Linked DNA regions of Spirosoma aureum. The protein of the gene in region 2 binds, or shares a complex with, the protein of the main gene of each other region. Links are inferred from orthologs where the notes say so. Each region holds a gene or a part of one and is shown on either strand. Other genes may lie near its edges.

What was found. Proteins that work in one complex are often made in the same cells at the same time.
Region 1: pfkA (region 2) and pnp share a complex: the UniProt entries of both Bacillus subtilis proteins name them as parts of the possible RNA degradosome complex. The link is inferred for Spirosoma aureum from one-to-one orthologs.

Annotation. Positions count from the first base shown.
Region 1 is NZ_CP050063.1:4,822,109-4,832,413, forward strand. The notes cover bases 7,313-10,305. They hold pnp (polyribonucleotide nucleotidyltransferase), read left to right. Parts: upstream 7,313-7,742; coding sequence 7,743-9,869; downstream 9,870-10,305. Other genes in these bases: rpsO (30S ribosomal protein S15), read left to right, coding at 7,313-7,547; G8759_RS19075 (sigma-70 family RNA polymerase sigma factor), read left to right, coding at 9,945-10,305. In the rest of the region: G8759_RS19020 (fibronectin type III domain-containing protein), read left to right, coding at 1-1,018; G8759_RS19025 (GNAT family N-acetyltransferase), read left to right, coding at 1,063-1,593; G8759_RS19030 (SRPBCC family protein), read right to left, coding at 1,610-2,077; G8759_RS19035 (hypothetical protein), read left to right, coding at 2,247-2,567; G8759_RS19040 (serine hydrolase domain-containing protein), read left to right, coding at 2,828-3,898; G8759_RS19045 (outer membrane beta-barrel protein), read left to right, coding at 3,895-4,644; G8759_RS19055 (START-like domain-containing protein), read left to right, coding at 5,134-5,526; G8759_RS19060 (LptF/LptG family permease), read left to right, coding at 5,639-7,165; more of rpsO, read left to right, coding at 7,272-7,312. UniProt on the Bacillus subtilis protein: Involved in mRNA degradation. Catalyzes the phosphorolysis of single-stranded polyribonucleotides processively in the 3'- to 5'-direction. Necessary for competence development in Bacillus subtilis.
Region 2 is NZ_CP050063.1:7,266,405-7,278,004, reverse strand. What follows is about bases 3,738-6,699. They hold pfkA (6-phosphofructokinase), read left to right. Parts: upstream 3,738-4,712; coding sequence 4,713-5,687; downstream 5,688-6,699. Other genes in these bases: G8759_RS28965 (YdcF family protein), read right to left, coding at 5,820-6,599; G8759_RS28975 (glycosyltransferase family 2 protein), read left to right, coding at 3,755-4,519. Also shown: G8759_RS28995 (lipopolysaccharide biosynthesis protein), read left to right, coding at 1-702; G8759_RS28990 (class I SAM-dependent methyltransferase), read left to right, coding at 727-1,572; G8759_RS28985 (FkbM family methyltransferase), read left to right, coding at 1,579-2,385; G8759_RS28980 (glycosyltransferase family 4 protein), read left to right, coding at 2,382-3,674; G8759_RS28960 (thioredoxin-like domain-containing protein), read left to right, coding at 6,701-8,197; G8759_RS28955 (DUF58 domain-containing protein), read right to left, coding at 8,287-9,198; G8759_RS28950 (septal ring lytic transglycosylase RlpA family protein), read right to left, coding at 9,366-9,806; G8759_RS28945 (DUF3276 family protein), read left to right, coding at 10,078-10,398; redox-regulated ATPase YchF, read left to right, coding at 10,622-11,600. UniProt on the Bacillus subtilis protein: Catalyzes the phosphorylation of D-fructose 6-phosphate to fructose 1,6-bisphosphate by ATP, the first committing step of glycolysis.

The DNA of each region.
Region 1 (10,305 bases), 2.4 Mb from region 2 along the record:
GATTTCGTCGTCGTCCGCACGGTTAAACTGGTATAACCCAACTGATCCCGGTACGCAGTTCGACCTTCGCTATCGGGCGGTCGGTGAGGCAAACTGGGTGACCATCAGCAATGTAAGTAGTGCCACCACAGGAGGAAATTATTCCATTAGCGGATTATCCAATCAGACAACGTATGAATGGCAGATCAGAACCTTGTGCTCACAAACGGAAAGTTCAACGTTTTCAGCTGGCCCCAACTTCGTTACCCAATGTAAATCACCCGATTATCTGACACAGACACCCCTGGTTACATCGGCTTTTTTATCCTGGGGCCAGGCAGGTGTTGATGTAAGCTATGAGGTATTTTATCGGCTGGCAGGCACGTCTGCCTGGACAACTGTGAGTAATCTAACCAGCACCCATACGGTCATTTCCGGGCTGACCGGAAACACCAGCTATGAGTGGCAGGTCAGAAGCCAGTGTACCAACGGTATCAATGCCGCTCCATCGGGCATCAATACATTTACAACATTCACCTGTAGTACACCGTACAATTTAAACGTCACTAATCTGACCATGACGACGGCTCGATTGAACTGGAGCTTTGCCAATGCCGACGCAGGCACACGGTATGAAGGCCGTTATCGGGTGGTCGGTGCAACCGACTGGATCACCCTCTCAAATCTAAGCAGCGATCAGGGGCAGGGTTATTTCGATCTATCCGGACTGGCCATTGATACGCAATACGAATGGCAGATCCAAACGCGTTGTTCATCCACCGAAAGTTCAGCGTTTACTTCCTCTAATACCTTCAAAACACTTCCCGTATGCACCAGTATGTACACCGTTAAAACAGGTTCATGGAATGATGCCAGCGTCTGGTCCTGTGGTCGACTTCCCCTCAGCACGGACCCAGTTCAGATTAAGCATCTGGTAACGGTGCCGAGCAATTATTTGGGTAGTGTCCTGAGCATTACCTATGATGCAGGCCAGAAATTACAATTTAATTTCGGGAGCCGGTTAAAAATGGGGCAGTAATTCCGGAAAAGAGCAATCTTCATAGTGGAAAGTTAAACACCCAAATGGTTGATCATCAATTGACATATCGTACAGCAACTGCTAGTGATATTCCCAACATCGCTCGGCTAACGCTGAAATCGTATCACGATTATAAAGCTGTTTTGACGCCCATCAACTGGGCCAGGATGGAGGCTAATTTGTCAAATGAAAACTTGTACGCGGACTTGCTGGGTAAAGCGACCACATTTGTCTGTGAAGCAAACTGCCGGTTGGTTGGCGTGATATTTTTGATGCCAAACGGCAACCCGACCTCTATTTTTCCCGCAGACTGGAGTTATATCCGATTATTGGGCGTTGATCCAGATTACCGGGGCTTGCGTATTGGCCGAAAACTCACGGAACTTTGTATTCATCACGCGAAGTCAACGGGTGAGATTGGGATAGCACTGCACACCAGTGAATTCATGAATGCCGCCCGGTCAATGTATGAGGAGCTGGGTTTCAGGCAGGCGAAAGAATTACCACCCATGTTTGACAAACGATACTGGCTTTACAAGCTAAGTTTCTCGCCTATTGATAGGGACAATCAATAGGAGGTCCAGGACGACGCTACGATCCAGCGAGCGACTGGTTAGACTCATCTGCCAGTTCTTCAACGCTTTTTTTGATGAGTAAGACAGTCGTTCGCCAGTAAAATTCCAGATGTTTTTGAATTGACTCAGTCGGGAAGTTTTCGATGGAAAGCGCCAATAGTGTCTGGTTATCGATGGGAGTTAATGTAAACTCAAGGATTGAATAATTTTCTGGCTTGTCGGGGAGTCGGGACACAGAACTTAAATGACTGTACCTTAGCTTACGTTCATTATCATATTGTAGGACCATTCCTTTATTTTCAAATGGCACGTGATGAAAACCACGAATGAAAATTGGAGTGTTGATATCCCAGGTCGTATCGACCTCTATTTTCGTTTCAGGCTCACCCAACCAGGTAGCCATTAATTCAGGCTTTGTTAAAGCTGCCCACAGGTCAGCAGGTTCACCATTTATCGAAATCGCCGTTGAAAATTTATCCATCATGAACTGGTTTGAATGCCTGCCAGCAACCCGATCAATTCTGCCGCTCTGACCATTTGTTCTCAGGCTGAATTTCCTGCCGTGGCCTAAAAATAGCCCTAAATGTCGGTTCTACACGGCTTATGCCTATCTTTAAGTGACAATTTTCATTCAACTTATCCCGAAAAAAGCCATGGATGCAAAAGACTATGATTTCGAAGAAAAATGGAAGCAATTCGAAGAATCGGGGAAGGAATTCTCCGGAGCCGTTGGCGCAGTGGCAGGAACATTGATCGGAATTTCCGTATTAGGGCTGAGCGCCCCTGTCATGTATTTTACCCGAAGAGCCGCTGGTAAAGAAGCGACGGAAGCTCTACGGGAAACCGGAGCAAAGGTTGTGGAAAAAACCAAATGGATGAGCGAGTTTGGCCGGTTTACCGGAAAGAAGTTCGGCCCCAAACTATTAGGAACTGTTCTGTTTGGGGTAACCGGCTTGCTTTCCAGTGAGGAATAGGAACTCGATTAGCGGGCAGGTAAGCCTACATTCAGCATGATAAGTATTGCAAACCTTATCTCAATCTGAACTTATTTTAAGTTGTGTAGATCAGGCTGGGCCATACTGGCAACTGGTGCTCATCAGTAGCGGAGGTCAACTTCCTGTTAAATAACGTTAAGGGATAGGGCAACCTTTTTATTACTTCCACGAACGGCTCAACTTTGTGAGCAACTTAAAAGGGAATCATGGGGTGCTTTCGTCTACTTTTACTTATTACGTTGATAATCAGTTTAACGGCCTGTAATCGGTTAAGCAATGATCCTCCGGCAAGCTATACCTATCAGCTTCCCGAACCGATCGCCGATGGTTGGTCCGTTGCGTCGCTCCAGAGTCAGCAGTTGGACCCCAGGTCGATTGAACAGTTAACCGATCAAATTCTGACCGAACAATACCGGAATATCCATAGCCTGCTGATTGTCAGAAACGGGAAACTGGTCTATGAAAATTACTTCAATGGCTACACCCAATCCATTCCCGAGAACATTTACTCGGCAACGAAAAGCATCACCTCGGCATTGGTTGGTATTGCAGTCGACAAACACCTGATCAAGAGCATCGATGATAAAGTAGTCGATTATTTTCCCCAATACACCGATTTGCCGAACCTGACTTCCGCCAAAAAGCAGATATCCATCCGTGATTTGCTAACGATGAGTTCTGGCCTGGAGTGTGCCGATGACGACCCGCAATCAGCGGGCAACGAAGCAACGATGTACCAGTCGCCGGATTGGATTCGCTATACGCTTGGCCTGCCGATGAAAGCGAATCCCGGAACCATGAGCAACTATTGCACCGGGGGCGTTGCGGTATTGGGGGGCATTCTTCAACAGGCGACGGGAAAAACCGTTGATGAATTTGCGCAGGCGTATTTATGGAATCCGCTGGGTATTGGGCCGATTCGCTGGGATCGCATGCCGACCGGTCAGGTTAACACCAGTGGGCGGATGTTTATTCGGCCGCGCGACATGGCGAAACTTGGACAGCTATTTCTGGATAAAGGGAAATGGCAGGACCAGCAGGTACTTTCCGCCAATTGGGTGGACGAATCGACCCGAAAACAGGTCGTATTGCGTGATCAGGAGTACGGTTACTTGTGGTGGCGGAGGCAATTTGTCATGGATGATAAAACCTATCCCGCTTATTATGCGTCGGGCAACGGGGGGCATTTTATTGTCGTTATTCCAAGCCTGAATGTAGTGGTTGTTTCTACGGCAGGGAATTTGAATTCAGGAATCTCGGCGCAGGTATTTCGAATGATCCGGTTCGGTATTCTTCCCGCTTTTTTATGAGTAAGGATGTATTGAATGCACTACTAGTTTATTTATTGATGCTGTTGGCTAACCCGGTTGTGGCTCAGCAGCGAACACAATTCTGGGGACTTACAGCCGGATTTTCTCCCTTACAAATCAAGGATCAGTTCCATTCGGATTATACCTACCGGGGAACCGGATTGGGCCTGCAAGCCTACTATGGGCATAACCGATTGAAAACGCAATGGCAACTCGAAGCTGCTTATACGCGGGCAACGCCCCAGTCCATTGTTTCCCGAAAAGCGTCAACTCAGTTTGTGGATTTGACCTTCGATTACCAGTGGCGGTTGTTACCAGTTAGCCGTCTGGACAATCGTGTTCAATATTTCGGGGGCCTTGGGCTTCGACTGACTAACAACACGACGAATTATTCGCCAGATATGGAGGTTTCGACGATTGTGTCCACAGCAGTTGCCTCATTGGGCGTATCGGCGAAGGCAACCTATCAACTGAGCGCCAGACAGCGCATTCAGGGACAGGCATTTGCATCGATCGTTAGTGCGGTTTATCGTCCGGACTATCCCTATTTTGGACGGGATCAAGTCGCTATCAGCTGGTTAGGGAAGGGGCCATTACTGGATGCTCAGGTAACGTATCAGTATCAATTCCATGAACGATACCAGGCTGTTGGTTTCTACAAACTGACTTATTTCCAATACGATCAACCCCGTCCGTTGGTTGGGTTACGCCAACAGGTTGGAATAGGTATTCAGCGGACATTTTAACGGATTAATTACTGTCTGTTCAAGGTGTTGAAATTCAGGAAAATGGGTAGATGGCTTTGCTGGTCAACTCAGCGATAAAGAAAAAGGAATACAAATTCCCCAGGAATAACTGAATGGTAAGCTTCGGAAATCAGCCAAGTCATGAGGCAGGGCAGGAGCAAGCCTAGGCTGGATTCAAGCATATAAACTGAAAAAGCCCCTATTCGTGAATAATTAGGGGCTTTTTCATGATGACCTGTGTAGCGGGGAGCAGGATCGAACTGCCGACCTTAGGGTTATGAATCCTACGCTCTAACCATCTGAGCTACCCCGCCGGATTTGATTTCACAAAAGTAAGCAAAAAATGGGCTGACGCAAAAAAGTGCGTTGACTTTCGCAAAAAAAATCGTTTACCTTTGCTCAGACCGGGTTGCAGTGAATAGTCGCTACTGTTCTAAAGAGCTGACGTACCGGTCTGTAATCCCTGGTCCTTTTCCTAAATAAGTAGACATGGAGAAATTAAAATTTGTTGCCGAATACGAACTCCGGGCATCCCCAAAAATGCTGTTTCCTTACATTAGCACGGCTTCGGGCTTATCACAATGGTTTGCCAATAAAGTAAATACGATGCCGGAACAACGATTCGATTTTCAATGGGACAATGAGAGTCACATCGCGCGACAGGTTTCGATGCGACAGAATAAAGGTGTTCGTTTTGAGTTTTTAGATACAGCCGAAAACGGATCGGATAACAATTATGTCGATTTTCGGGTCGATCAGTCCGAACTTACCCAGTCTACATTTCTACGGATAACCGATTATTCCTCAACGACCGACGAAGACGAACTCCAGGATCTTTGGGATGGTTTAATGGATAAGCTCAGAGAAATTGTTGGTAGTTAATAGTTGTTAATGAATAATGAGAAAGGAACCGTACAGCAGGAACTGAGCGTATACTAGAGAAGCCAGTAAAACATTACCTGCCTGTTTTCGGGTACAATCATTAGACATTAGAATGAAGAAAATAGATAAATTAGTACTCAATTCGTTCTGGGGACCGTTTTTTCTTACACTGGGTGTCGTCATTTTTATCTTCCTGATGCGACTCCTGATGTTCTACATAGACGATTTCGTTTCGAAAGACCTTGATTTAGCAACATTCGGTCGTCTTCTTTTTTACTTTTCCCTGCTAACGATTCCAACCGCACTTCCGCTGGCCGTTCTGCTCTCTTCGCTGATGACGTTTGGTAATCTTGGCGAATTTTTTGAACTGACAGCCATGAAAAGTGCGGGCATTTCACTCACCCGTGCCATGCGTCCGCTGCTCGTGGTTGCTGTTGGCATTAGTTCATTTTCATTCTGGTTCAACAATAGTGTATCGCCCTGGGCTAATCTCAAGGGATATAGCCTACTGTATGACATTAAAACGGCCAAAGCTACGCTAAGTCTAAAAGAAGGAATTTTTTATAATGACCTGCCGGGCTACAGTATTAAAGTTGATCATAAGGTCAAAACCGGTAAAGAAAGCACCACCGGTGATTTACTAAAAGGACTGGTTATTTACAAGCATCCGACAAATGGCCTTGAAACTGGTAATCGGGAGATCATTCTGGCAGATTCGGGGCGGATGTATACCGATAAGGATCGGACATACCTCGTTTTTCAACTGTTCAATGGAAATGATTATCAGGAGTATTCGGGAAATGGAACGGTTAGTTACGCCAGTAATGGCACACCCGTGAAAGGAGCCGAATTTGTTCGGAATGGATTTAAAGACTATCGGCTCGTCATCAGTTTAGAATCGTTCGGCATTAAACGCACGGACGAAAATCAGTTCGAGTACCACGAGTACATGAAAGATTTGAAGCAACTCTCGGACCTGACCGATTCGCTTCGAAAAGATTATAGAAATACGAGCCTGAGTGTTGCCAATACATCGCGACAGTATTACAACTATCAATTTAAAACCAACGTCACCACAAAGCCCGCCGTTGTGGTGAAAGACGGTAAATGGATCGATTCATTACTGAAAAAACAGAATCTTGCTCAGCCCGACCTTGCTCAGGCGGCTTATAGCCAGGCGCAGAATATCCTATCGTATGCCACTTCGAATGTGAACTACCTGACGGAGAAAGAAAAAAATGTCTGGAAATATCAACTGGAGAGCAACCATAAATTTACCCAGGCCATTTCCGTTTTTGTTATGTTCCTGATCGGTGCATCGATGGGCGCTATAATAAAAAAAGGCGGCTTTGGCTTGCCAGTTCTGGTATCGATCGTCTTCTTCATATTTCTTTATGTACTGACACTCACGGGCGATAAATACGCTAAAGATGGCCTGATCTGGGTGCCACTTGGTGCCTGGATGGCTAACCTGGTGCTGTTTCCAGTGGGGCTGTTCCTGATGCAGCGCGCCCGTCATGACTCACGTCTGTTCGATGGCGACGTGTATCGTATCGCCTGGGAGCGGGTAAAGCAGAAATGGGCGACCTACCGGCTACAGGTTCAGGAAGCACGCCTGAAGTCGTCAAACAACGGGTAATTTCACGACTCTAAACTTTTCAGGGGCAGCCTACTGGAAGCTGTCTGTTTTTTTACTATCTTTGCACCCAAATTCAAATTTTGTAATTTTATTTAGCTGTCTGAAGATGTATCTAACGACCGAAAAAAAACAGGAGATCTTCTCCACCTCGGGTCACGCCAAAAGTGCTGGTGACACCGGGTCGGCCGAATCCCAGATCGCGCTGTTCACGTACCGGATCAGTCATTTGACCGAGCACCTGAAAGTTCACAAGCACGATTACGGCACCCAATTAGGTCTTTTAAAATTAGTCGGTAAGCGTCGGCGTCTGCTGAACTACCTGCAACAAAAAGACATCACACGATACCGGGCTATTCTGGCCGCGCTGGGTCTGAGAAAATAATCGGACCACGCACTAAAAAGGGAATCTGCTAAACAGTAGATTCCCTCATTTTTGTGGTTTCTTTAGTGAATTAGTGATTGCTGTTGTGAAAGCGGTTAAGGAAAGAGTTTAATAAAGAGGTTTAAGTACAGAACGGGATTATCTCGGTCTGACATAGCGGTAAAGCTGTAAGAGGGCGTATCCAAAATCTGTTGTATGTTTCAAATCACCACGCAATCCGTTGCGCTGCCCGACGGGCGGGAAATTACCATCGAAACCGGCAAACTGGCCAGACAGGCCGACGGAGCGGTGGTTGTGCGACTGGGCGACACCATGCTGTTAGCCACGGTCGTATCGAGTAAAGAAGCGAAAGAAGGCGTTGATTTCTTACCCCTGTCGGTTGATTACCAGGAAAAATTTGCATCGGCTGGTCGAATTCCTGGCAGCTTTCAACGGCGGGAGGGTCGTTTGGGCGATCACGAAATTCTGATTAGCCGTCTGGTTGACCGCGCGCTGCGGCCGATTTTTCCGGAAAATTACCACGCCGATACCCAGGTAATAATCACATTGATTTCTGCTGATCCGGATGTTCAGCCCGATGCATTAGCCGCCCTGGCTGCGTCGTCGGCTCTGGCCGTATCCGATATTCCGTTCAACGGACCCATTTCTGAAGTACGGGTTGCGAAAATCGATGGTCAGTATAAAATCAACCCCAAAACGGCGGAGCTTGACCGGGCTACGCTCGATCTGATTGTCGCTGCGACCGAAAAAGACATTTGCATGGTGGAAGGCGAAATGAGCGAATGCTCAGAAGCCGAAGTTGTGGAAGCACTTAAAGTTGCTCATGATGCCATCAAGGTGCAGTGTCAGGCGCAAAAAGAATTAGAAGCCAAGGTTGGTAAAACCCAAAAGCGCGAATACAATCACGAAACGCACGACGAAGAACTTCGGGCGGCCGTTCGTGCATATTGCTACGATAAAGTATTCGAAGTGGCAAGTCGGCAGAATCCCAGCAAAAAAGGGCGTTCTGAGGGCTTTAAAGCCGTGCTTCAGGAATACCTGGCTACATTCCCCGAAGGTTCGGAGGTGAATGTAAGCCTGATCAAAACGTATTTCCACGATCTGGAGTGGGAGGCATCCCGCCGACTGGTTCTTGACGAGCGCGTTCGGTTGGATGGCCGTAAACTCGATGAGATCCGCCCCATTTCAGCTGAAGCGGGTTATCTGCCAGGTCCTCACGGATCAGCCCTGTTCACCCGTGGTGAAACCCAGTCGCTGACGACCGTAACCCTTGGTACGAAAGTTGATGAACAAATTGTTGATCAGGCGATGTTTCAGGGATACAGCAAGTTCCTGTTGCACTATAACTTTCCCGGTTTCTCGACGGGTGAAGTAAAACCCAACCGGGGTGCTGGTCGTCGGGAAATCGGTCATGGTAATCTGGCTCACCGTTCGTTGAAAAAAGTATTGCCACCCGAGTCCGAAAACCCCTACACCATACGGGTTGTATCGGATATTCTCGAATCAAATGGTTCGTCGTCGATGGCTACCGTCTGTGCCGGTACAATGGCGCTGATGGATGCGGGGATCAAAATCAAGGCACCGGTAGCCGGTATTGCCATGGGGCTGATTTCGGACGGCGATAAATATGCGGTATTGTCCGACATCCTCGGCGACGAGGATCACCTGGGCGATATGGATTTCAAAGTAACCGGTACCACCAAAGGGATCGTTGCCTGTCAGATGGACCTGAAAGTAGACGGTTTGTCATACGAAGTACTCGCCCAAGCACTGGAGCAGGCTCGTCTGGGACGGCTTCACATTCTTGGCGAAATGGCGAAGGGTATTGCCGACGTCCGGTCAGATCTGAAATCACACGCTCCCCGGGCTATCGTTATCAAGATTGACACCAACCAGATCGGCGCCGTTATCGGACCCGGCGGTAAAGTCGTTCAGGATATTCAGAAAGATTCGGGCGCGGTTGTTAATATCGACGAGCACGACAACGCGGGTTGGGTCAGCATTTTTGCTACCAACAAGGAAAGTATGGACCGGGCCGTTTCACGCGTGAAAGGGATTGTGGCCGTACCTGAGGTTGGCGAAGTCTACGTGGGTAAGGTGAAAACCATTCAGCCATTCGGTGCGTTTGTCGAGTTTATGCCTGGAAAGGATGGACTTTTGCACATTTCCGAGATCAAGTGGGAACGTCTCGAAACCATGGACGGTGTCCTGCAAGTAGGTGAAGAGGTGACGGTAAAATTGATTGACGTGGATAAAAAGACAGGAAAGTATCGTTTATCGCGTAAAGTTCTTCTGCCGAAACCGGAGAACAAAAATGCGTAAGAGATTGTTACTTTTTCGTGTAATGCAACGTCAAAAGTTAGCGTTATATAGCCACCCGAATCGGGGCAACGTATCATGAGACAGCTAAAAATTTCAAAACAGATTACCAACCGCGAGAGCCAGTCGTTAGACAAGTACTTGCAGGAGATTGGTAAAGTAGACCTGCTTACGCCCGATGAGGAAGTAACGCTGGCCCAGAAAATCCGGGAAGGTGATCAACTGTCACTGGAACGGCTGACCAAGGCTAACTTACGTTTCGTCGTGTCTGTAGCAAAACAATATCAGAATCAGGGTCTTTCGTTGGGTGATTTGATCAACGAAGGGAACCTGGGTCTGATCAAAGCCGCCCAGCGTTTTGATGAAACACGCGGGTTTAAATTCATTTCCTACGCCGTTTGGTGGATTCGTCAATCGATCCTGCAAGCGTTGGCCGAGC
Region 2 (11,600 bases):
AGTGTGATCGCCTTACCCGCCACGGCACTCTACAAAGTATCGGGCACACTTATTGCCGAATCGTGGAAGGCCAACGATATGGACAATATTATGACCATCTACCGCAAAAGCTGCCTTAATCAACTCATTGCGGGCTGTCTTGTCTTTGTTGGTGTTGCGGTCAACTTGCCCACTGTTTTTGCCGTACTACCGGCCGGTTACGAAGCCGGTTATTACGTGATCTTATGGCTGGGTCTGAGCAAACTGATCGATATGGCGACCGGCGTTAATGGTGTAATTTTGGGCACATCACGGTATTATGCCTACGATTCTATCTTTTTCGTATTGCTGATTTTCGTTACTATACTGGCCAATAAACTGCTAATTCCACAATACGGTATGAATGGAGCGGCCGTTGGTGCGGTGCTGGCCACATTCTTGTATAATTTTGCCCGGACAGTGCTGGTGGGCATCAAATTTGGCCTTCAGCCATTTACCTGGCGTAACCCAGCCGTTATTGCACTAGCTGCCCTGGTCTGGTTTCTGGTTGAGCTGGTGCCACATACTACGGGCTCATGGTTGCTATTAGGCATCGATGTTGCAGTACGTTCGTCGGCCATAACCGCGCTGTTTCTGGCAGGCGTTTATGTGTTCAATCTATCACCCGATGCCAGCGAATTGATGAATTCCGTCTGGCAGCGCATCAAAAAATTAAACGCTTAACAAAGCATACCCTCCCGTTATACCATGCGGAAACTCCTTATCCAACTATTCGGACTCGATCTTCTGTATAAAGTTCGTAAATCGCCCGTCGTTAACTTTTTGCCCCGAATCAGACAGGCCAGCCGAAGTTATAATTACCGGTACGGACAAATTTTGCGCTGGGGCGTAACCTCACGAGAGGATACCAACTTCACCTACGAATTAACGGAGGATAACATTCTGTATCTGGCTCATACGGTGGCCGTGGTGGCCAATGTTAAACCAGAAACCGTGTTAACCTATATTCGGGAAGCCCAGACCGATGATGTGCTCCGTCAGTATATTCTGGAAAAAACCAAAACCTCGTCCTATCGTCGGGTGGCCGACCTGCGCGTCGAATTTGGCCGGCGGCTGGGTTGGTATGCACTCGTACGGATTCGCAAGCCCGGTGTCGTGATCGAAACGGGAGTCGACAAAGGATTAGGAGCGGTTTTGCTTTGCTCGGCACTACTTCGTAATCGCGCCGAAGGCAAACCGGGTCGTTACTATGGCACTGACATTGCGCCCAAAGCAGGTTATCTGCTCGATGGACAGTATCGGGAAGTTGGACAGGTGCTTTATGGGGACTCACTCACAAGCCTGAAAGCCTTCAGCGACCCAATTGATCTGTTCATCAACGACAGCGACCATTCGTCGCAGTACGAACACGATGAATACCGGGTTGTATTGCCAAAGCTGAGCCCGACCGGAATTCTTTTAAGCGACAATGCCCACGAAACGGGCGTACTGTCGCGGTTGTCGCTTGAGGTAGGGCGTAAGTTCGTTTATTATCAGGAGGTTCCAAAAGAACACTGGTATCCCGGAGCTGGCATTGGTTTTTCGTATTCCTAGGTATTTATGTGGCTTTTTCGCTATCTCTTCACGAACCTGTACCGAGCGATCCAGACGCCTAACGGACGCCATCTGTTGTGGCTATTTTTTCGGTATGCCGGTCGACCGCGTCACCAGAGCGGTATGATTCCGTTTCTGCATTACCGTTTTCAGGTGCCGGATGCACTTTCATTTGTGTGGCAGTTCAAAGAGATTTTTGCCGACGAATCGTACCGTTTTCAGACAGATTCGGCTGAACCAGTCATTCTGGATTGCGGGGCTAATATTGGCTCAAGCCTGGCTTATTTCCGGCAGAATTACCCCAAAGCCAGGATTATTGCTTTTGAAGCCGATCCCGACATTGGTGCTGTACTCAGCCAGAACTTAACGTCCAATCGGATCGAAGGCATTGAGGTTGTTAATAAGGCGGTTTGGGTCAATGATGAAGGGATCGATTTCGGGAGTGGCGAAGCCGATTCGGCCTCACTATTCTCAGAAACCAATCGTCGACGGGTGCCGTCGGTTCGTCTTCGGGACTACCTGCTGCGGGAACTCCGTGTCGATATGCTGAAAATTGATATTGAAGGAGCCGAGACCGATGTTCTGATGGATTGCCATGATGCATTGGCCCATGTTCGTAATCTGTTCATCGAATATCATGCCTACATCGGGCATCCACAAACCCTCGGGGCGGTTGTGCAGATTCTGGAAGAAAATGGATTCCGTTATTATATAGACAGCAACCAATCGCGCATTCGACCGTTCATCAATCACCGTTACCGCGGCAATGATGTGATGGATCTGCAACTAAATATTTTCGCTTATCGCCCGTGAGAGTTACGCACCTGAGCACCTACCATCTTTTTGGCGGAGCAGCCGTAGCTGCCAACCGGTTGCATCAGGCTTTGTTGAAAGCTGGGCAGTTCGGCGGATCAGTCGAAAGCACGCTACTGGTCGGCACTTCGAACCGTCAGGAAAAACACCGCCCGGCGCCGGGCGTTATGTATCTGGCCAATAATTTCCTGGCTGAACAAACTGCGTTCGGTCGATTTGTGGCCGAACGTTTGTATTTTCTTCCCTACGAACGCGACCACTCGGTTCGGTTTCAGTTCTCACCAGCCGCATTTGGGGCTACTCTGGACTTCCATCAGGCTATTCAGCAAGCGGATATTGTGCATCTGCACTGGATCAACTTTGGCTTTCTGTCCCTCGATGGCCTGCGTGCGCTGATCGATCTGGGTAAACCCATAGTCTGGACGCTTCATGATCAGTGGGCGTTTACGGGTGGGTGCCATTATTCGCGTGGCTGTGATCACTATCTGACGCACTGTCGGCAATGTCCTTATCTTAAAAAACCGGGCGAGCACGATCTGTCGTACAAAATCTTCGAGAAGAAAAACGCGGCTTTCGCTGATGCTAACATCCATTTTACGCCCCCAAGCCGGTGGTTATCAGATGAAGGTATCCGCAGTAAGCTGCTACGATCATTCCCGTTCACGATCATTCCCTACGCAATCGATCAGGAGATCTTTCAGCCTATTGATCGTTCGGTAGCCAATGCCCGGATTGAAATTCCAGATACAGACATACCCCGGCTCTTATTCGGCAGTGCAAACGTAACAGATTCACGCAAGGGATTCCGGTATTTCGCGGAAGCGCTAACCCTGCTTCATCAGCAGCAACCCGACCTGGAACTCGAAGTGCTGATCTTTGGGAAGGGCCGTTCCTATCTGTTCAATGAATTGCCGTTTACGGTACGACACCTCGGCATTCTGACGACTGAAGACGCTATTGTAGCGGCCTATAATGCAGCCGATGCGATGGTTGTACCCTCGCTGGAAGACAACCTACCTAATACCGTTATTGAGGCTTTGTCCTGCGGAACGCCAGTTGTTGGCTTTCGGACTGGGGGCATTCCCGAAATGATCGACCACCAGCAGAACGGCTATCTGGCAGATGTCGGGTCAGCACAACAGCTGGCCGATGGTATGGCTTTTGTTCTGACTCATCAGCACCCGGAAATGTTACGTCAGGCTGCCCGTCAGTCGGCAGAATTACGCTTTTCAGAGGACGTAGTCGCCAGACAGCATATAGAGTTATATAGCCAATTAATGAGTGAATGAGTGAAAGAGCGAATGAGTGTAAAAACGACAAATCTCATTCACTCTTTCACTCTTTCACTCACTCTTTCACTCATTAAAAAATGCCAACCGTTTCCATCATTACCATCACTTACAATGCCGAGCGGTTTCTGGAACGCACAATCCAGAGTATTGTGACGCAAGAGGCAACCGATTATGAATACATTGTGGTTGATGGAGCCTCAAAAGATGGAACTCTGCCCATTATTAAGCGTTATGAGCGTTCTATTACCCAATGGGTATCAGAACCCGACAAAGGGCTTTACGACGCCATGAACAAGGGTTTACACCGTGCTACCGGCGAGTATGTATGGTTCATGAATGCTGGCGATGAATTATATGATGCACAAACACTAGCTAACCTATTGGCACGGATTAGAATCAGTCAGGCAGATGTGTATTACAGCGACGCGCTCTTCGTCCGTGACAATGGTGGACAGCATTCGGGGGCAGCGGTTGGCCTCAGGAGTGAAGTTACACCGCATGCATTACCGAAAAAATTAACCTGGCAGGATATGAGCATGGGTATGAAGGTCTGCCATCAGGCCTTTGTAGCCCGGCGATCCATTGCGCCAGATTACCCGGCCAATAACCTTAGCGCCGACCTGGACTGGGAAATAAACTGTTTGAAAGCGGCCCAAAAAATAGAATTCCTGCCTTTTGTGTTATGTAAGTATTTGGTAGGTGGCTTATCGGTGCAACAACATCGGCAATCACTTCTTGATCGCTTTTCGGTGCTCGTGTCGCATTTCGGGTTATTTCCAACTCTTTTAAATCACGGCCGTATCGTATGGCGCTCTCTGGTTTATAGAGCCAGGCAGACCTGATAAGGGTTTCAGGGTTTTTAAAGGCTTCGGCTCATTTGCCCTCTATTCTATGGTTTTTATGAAAATTACAGGAATGAAAGGGGAAATTGTCAGAAGCATGCCTTTAGATTGTGAAATGCGGATAAATTTGCGGGGTTTATTACAAGAAAACCCTAAGTTCTTGTCCTTTTCCTGTAAAAAATAGACTTGATCAATGAAACGAATTGCTGTTTTTACCTCGGGTGGTGATGCGCCGGGTATGAACGCCTGTATCCGGGCCGTTGTCCGGGGAGCGGTCTATCACGGTCTCGAAGTATTTGGTATCCGCCGGGGGTACAGCGGGATGATAAATGGTGATATTTTTCAGATGTCCTCCCACTCGGTGAGCAACATTGTTCAACGAGGAGGTACCATCCTGAAATCGGCCCGTAGTAAAGAATTTATGACGCCCGAAGGCCGCACCAAGGCCCACGAGCAACTGCAAAAGTTTGGTATCGAAGGATTAGTCGCGATTGGTGGGAATGGTACATTTACCGGAGCCACCATTTTCTACGACGAATACGGTATTCCAACAGTTGGCGCCCCCGGCACCATCGACAATGACCTTTACGGAACAGACTATACGATCGGTTTCGATACGGCTGTGAATACAGCGCTGGAAGCTATTGATAAAATTCGCGATACGGCCGACTCGCACGACCGCATCTTTTTTATTGAAGTAATGGGCCGAGATTCGGGTTACATTGCTATTCAGTCGGGTATTGCGGGTGGTGCCGAGCTAGTGATGGTCCCAGAAGTACTGACGCCTATTTCGGAAGTTGTTGAAACGCTCAAATCGGGCTGGAGCCGCCAGAAATCATCATCCATCATCGTTATTGCTGAAGGTGAAGAGGAAGGAAACGCTACCGAAATTTCCGAGAAGATTCGTGCGCAGGTACAATCGGACATTGATATGCGCGTAACGACGTTGGGGCACATCCAGCGCGGGGGTGTTCCAACCGCCTATGACCGCATTCTGGCTAGTCGTCTGGGTCTTGGTGCCCTGGAGGGTTTAATGAACGGCGAAAAGAACGTTATGGCCGGTATTGTGAATAACGAACTGGTTTACACGCCCTTCCGCGACACGATCCGTTTGCCAAAGCCCATCAACGAAGACTTGCTTCGCATGGTGAAGATACTGAGTGTTTAAATAAGTCAGGACTTTCGTTGAGAAGTGTGCCACGGTTATTTTGGGCTCATAGTAACCGTGGCACGCTTCTTAACGAATGCTCTGCAAGTAATGATGCATGATGCGGGAATAACTGAGTTATGCATTATCCCATTAGATATAGCCGACTACCCAATACATAGAATACCCCACTAGTTCTTTCACTAAAAAGTAAGAATCAGAGAAGGCATCTTCATTGGGGAATAGCCATTCGCTAGGCATAAATGAACGTCGACCGCTCATAAAAGCGCCCGGAAAAGGCAGCACTGGAATGCCTTCTTTCCGAAAACAACCGACTGCCCGGCGCATATGAAAAGCGGATGTTATCAATACATATTGGCTTTTCGGAAATCGTTCGCGTAAAATTTTCGCCGAAAACAGAGCGTTCTCGTGCGTGTTTCTCGATTTGTTTTCTAGTACGATATCTGCTGAGCGAACGCCCGCCAACACAAGAAATTGAGCCGACAGCTGACCTTCATTACTAACGCTTTTCACCTGAAACGGTAAATCGCCCGAACCACCGCTGATCAGAATTTTCTGAACAGCCCCTTTCTTATACAAATACAATGCCTGCCCAAGCCGATCGGCCTCATGACTCAATAGAAATCGATGATCAGGGGTTTCTTTTGAAACGTTGATTATACCCCCTGTCAGCACAACAGCTACTTTTTGGGTTGAATCCAAAGGCACAGTTGCTGGCGAATATTCCCAGCACAATTCCAGTTCATTGATCAGGAAAGCATTACCGAAACAATAAAATACAACAAGCGTAACAACAATCATTCGACGGCGAACGACCGGCTTTTTCGTAACCAATGCCAGCACTAAGGCAGCCAGGAGCCAGCCCGCTGGCGTCAGCAGGTAATAAAGTGTTTTAGAAAAGAAATAAAACATAGACTATTGTTAGCGTGGCAGGCGTTTTGTAGAGGATAAATTCCTGAACTAAATCATGTAAATTTGTCTCTATTCAGCCGCGAAGATACACATCCGCTTGTATGAAAAATCTCCTACTTACCGCTCTGTTTGGCTTGTTTCTCACAACCTGTCTACAGGCGCAATCTACTAACCCTCCGGCTCAATCTGAGGGTTTCAAAATCACAGCCCATGTTCAGGGAATAAAGGATACAACCTGCGTACTGGCTCACTACTTCGGTGCTGGTCAGTATATTCCGAAAGATACTGCCCGCGTCGATGTCAACGGCAATATGGTTTTTGAAGGCAAGAAGCACCTTCCGGAAGGGCTATACATCGCCGTAACACCCAAAAATCGCTACATCGAATTGTTGATGACAAACGATCAGGAATTCTCGTTCGCGACTGATACGGCCAATGTCATCAAAAATATGAAAGTTACCGGCTCCAAAGAGAACGAACTGTTCTACACTTATCAGCAGGGGCTCGGAAGTTTTTATGATGAAGCAAAAGCGCTGGAAGTAGAGAAGAAACTCCGGAATGATGCCACTTCGGCCGCCATGGTAAACCAGAAAATGAGCGATTTGCAGAAAAAGGCGCAGATGTACCGCGAGCAGTTCTTTAAAGAAAATAACAACACGTTTGCCGTTAAACTGATAAAAGCATCGGCCGAACCCGACGTACCACCAGCTCCCAAACTGGCTAACGGTCGGCCCGACTCGGTATGGGTTTTTAATTATTTCAAAAGCCACTTCTGGGATGATTACGATTTTGCCGATGAGCGTTTTGTGCGTACGCCCATTCTACAGAAGAAAATTGACCGCTACCTTAAGGAACTGACTGTACAAACGCCCGATTCGCTCATCAAAGAAGCTGACCTGATGGTAGGAAAGGCAAGAGCAGGCAAGAGTAAGGAAGTACTATCATACACTGTCTGGTATATAACCAGTCAGTATGAACAACCCAAAGTAATGGGCACGGATGGTCTATTTGTCCACATGTTCGAGAAGTACTACGCTACGGGGATCATGCCCGTATCCGATTCGTCAACGATCAAGAACATTGGCGATCGCGTCAAGACGCTGAAACCGTTGTTAGTTGGTAAGATTCTTCCGGCACCGGTGGTCAGCGATACACTACGTCGGCCGGTCGCCTTCCAGAACATCAAGTCTGATTACACCGTCGTTTTCTTTTATGATCCGCATTGTGGCCATTGCCGTGAGAGCGCGCCGAAACTCCAGAAATTCGTTGATACCTATAAAGGCAAGGGCGTAGAAGTTGTCGCCATCGCCATTGATCAAAGCCCGGAAGAATGGAAGAAATTTATCCGCGAATTCAAACTGGGGAATGCCATCAACGGCTATGATTTTGCGTCACGCACGGACTATCGGCATCAATATGATGTCTGGACAACGCCGACAGTGTATGTGCTCGATAAAAATAAGAAGATCATTGCCCGCAAACTCCCTGTTGAGCAAATTGAAGACTTCGTGCTTTTCCACAAACGCCAGCATGCTGCCCAAGGTGCGCCAAAGCCTGCTGTTGCTCCAGCCAACGCAAAGGCAAGCGTAAAAAAATGATTGAGTGATTAATTGATAGAATGATTGAATAGCCTGGATTTACGTTATTCAATCATTCTATCAATTAATCACTCAATCTTCCCGCCGGGTTATTTCATTTTCGTTCGCTTCACCAGATAAGACGTCAGGATCTGATCAAATCCTTCGGCAATATCGGCCTCGATAAAATCGATTTTATACTGCCCACAACGCATTTTCAAATCCTGAAAATACGATTTTACGGCCTGCTGATAGGTTTCGCGAACCTGATTCGGCTGAAGCTTTACTTTCTCGCCTGTTTCGAGGTCAATAAATTCATAGGGACGTTCCTCGAAGGCAAACTCTTCTTCTGTTTTTTTGTCCGTAACGTGGAATAAAAGAACCTCATGGAGGTTATGCCGAAGGTGCTGTAAAGCAGCAAACAACGTATCGGCCTTATCGGCATTTTCAAACATATCACTAAAGATGACCACCAGCGACCGTTTGTTAATTTTTTCGGCAACCTGATGGATGACGTCAGCCGCCGATGTTTTGCGAAGGGGCTTAGGCTGTAACATCAATTGATCCAGTTGCGTAAACAGCTTATGAACGTGCGAAGGTGTCGATTTTACCGGCGTCTGCAAGTCAATCGTATCGGCAAAGGTAGTCAGGCTAACCGCATCCTTCTGTCGCTGAAGCATATACGCCAGGCAGGCAGCGGCCATGACACTGAATGTCATCTTACCATAATTCGACTCTGGGTAGTACATCGACGACGATGTATCGATCAGAAGGTGGCAGCGCAGATTCGTTTCTTCCTCGTAGCGTTTAACGAAAAGTTTTTCGGTTTTTCCGTAGACCTTCCAGTCGATGTGGCGAGTTGTTTCGCCGGTATTATAAAGCCGATGTTCGGCAAATTCGACCGAGAACCCATGGAAAGGCGATTTATGTAGACCGGTAATAAATCCTTCGACTAGCTGACGAGCCAGAAACTCGACGTTGCCAAACGAGCGGACCTGCCCCAGATTAAGCGTTTGTTTCATAATTGTTGTCGTTGATTAGCTAACGAAGCAATAAACTGCCAGCGTGTCTACAAGCTACAAATGATATGCCGGATAACAAAAAAACCGTTCAACGCCCGCGTCAGGAATTGCACGGATGAGCGTTGAACGGTTCGGCAGCAGAATGCGGACCTCAGGTCCGCACCGGATCACAACACAGGCTCCAGCAACGGCTGGAAAGCATCTGGTGTGTTGAAGGGTGATGAAGGCACTAAGGCAGCTAAAGCTTGTCCTTTGCCAACGACACGAAGCGATACATTGGCAACACCTTTAGAAACCATGCCCAGTGCCTGGGCAGCTGCGTGCGTGAGATCGATCACACGGCTTTTTGAAAATGGGCCCCGATCATTGATTCGTACAATTACCGAACGGTGGTTGTCGAGGTTAGTGACCTCGACTAACGTGTTTAATGGTAGTGAACGGTGGGCACCTTCGAGGGCTAACGCGCTAACGCGCTCACCATAAGCGGTCTTACGACCATTGAACTTCTTGGAATAAAAAGACGCTTTGCCTTTCTGTATGAGGCTCGGAAGAGCCTCAGCCGATTTTATATTGCTAAAAAACAACATAAGGGACATGATATAACTCATACAGCTTTTGGTTACGTGAAAAAATAAACGAAGGTCAATCAGTTGTAAATTCCGATCTCCTCCGTCCCCAAAAAGTGCAATTCCTATAAAACAAAGATAGCTCAAATGAACCTAACTACCAAGCATTTAGTCAAAAAACTGTAGAATGGACTCTACAACCTTACCGCTTTTCGGGGCAAAATGACCCCGAAATATATTTACGGCCATTATTTTTGTTCTGCCTTGATTGCCCGTATCTTTAGCCTTTACGATGTACTAAACCTCACTGATTGTGGACGAAAGAGAACGGGAAAAGATCTATTCCAAGCGGGTTCGGGCGGGTAAACGGACGTATTTTTTCGACGTCAAATCGACTCGTGCCAACGATTATTATTTGACCATTACCGAGAGCCGACGACACCCGCAGGGCGATGGATTTGTGTATGAAAAACATAAGATCTTTCTTTATAAAGAAGACTTCGATAAATTTATCGAAGCCCTTCAGGAAACAGTGGAACACGTTAAAAGCGAACTCATGCCCGATGTCGATTTTTCGCAGTTTGCACAACGCGATGAACAGGACGACTTCGCCAGCGAATTGAAGTGGGAATAAATGAATTTTTTATCGACAAACTTTCGTTTATGAATTAACTATACACGCTTACTTTTGACCAGTACCAGGCTCATTACCTGATTCATCAGCCTTGGCTCCGCGCCGAAGGCTTTTTTTGTTGTAATTTTGCAAAAACAATGAGTGAATTGTGAATGAGCGAATGAGTGAAGCCTATACGATAGGATAGTCACTTATTCATTCATTCACTCATTTTTAATTGACTATGGGACTTCAATGTGGTATCGTGGGTTTGCCAAATGTGGGTAAATCAACGCTTTTTAACGCGATTTCGAGTGGGAAGGCCGAAGCCGCCAATTACCCATTCTGTACAATAGAACCAAACGTTGGGGTTGTAACCGTACCCGATGAGCGTTTGGATACGCTCGAAGAACTGGTGAAGCCCCAAAAGGTGGTACCAACCATCATTGAGTTTGTCGACATTGCCGGATTGGTTAAAGGAGCCAGTCAGGGTGCCGGATTAGGCAATAAGTTCCTGGCAAACATTCGGGAGGTTGATGCCATCGTTCATGTTATCCGGTGTTTTGAAGACGACAACATCGTGCACGTGGAAGGTAAGGTTAACCCCATATCGGACAAGGAAATTATTGATGCTGAACTTCAGTTGAAGGATCTGGAATCGGTCGATAAGAAAATCCAGCGGATCGATAAAGCGGCTAGGGTAGGCGATGCCAAAGCAAAAGCCGAACTGGAGATTCTGAAACTGTATAAAACGGCCCTCGAATCGGGCAAAAGTGCCCGGACGGTGCAGGTTTCGCCCGAAGAGCGCGAAACAGCCATTAGCGACATCTCTCTGCTGACGGTGAAACCGGTGATTTATGTTGCCAATGTAGATGAAGGGTCGCTGCCCAACGGTAATGCGTATTCTGACGCGCTACGGGAAGCGGTTAAAGACGAAGGGGCTGAGGTCATTGTGATCAGCGCAGGAATCGAATCGCAGATCGCCGAAATGGAAGATCCCGAAGAACGCGAACTGTTCCTGGGCGAATATGGCTTGACGGAATCGGGTTTGAGTAAACTCATCAAAGCCTCTTATCACCTGCTTGGTCTGATTACGTACTTCACAGCGGGCGTTAAGGAGGTTCGTGCCTGGACGATCCATAAAGGCTGGAAGGCACCACAGGCCGCTGGTGTGATCCACTCCGACTTCGAGAGGAAATTTATACGGGCGCAGGTGATGAAAC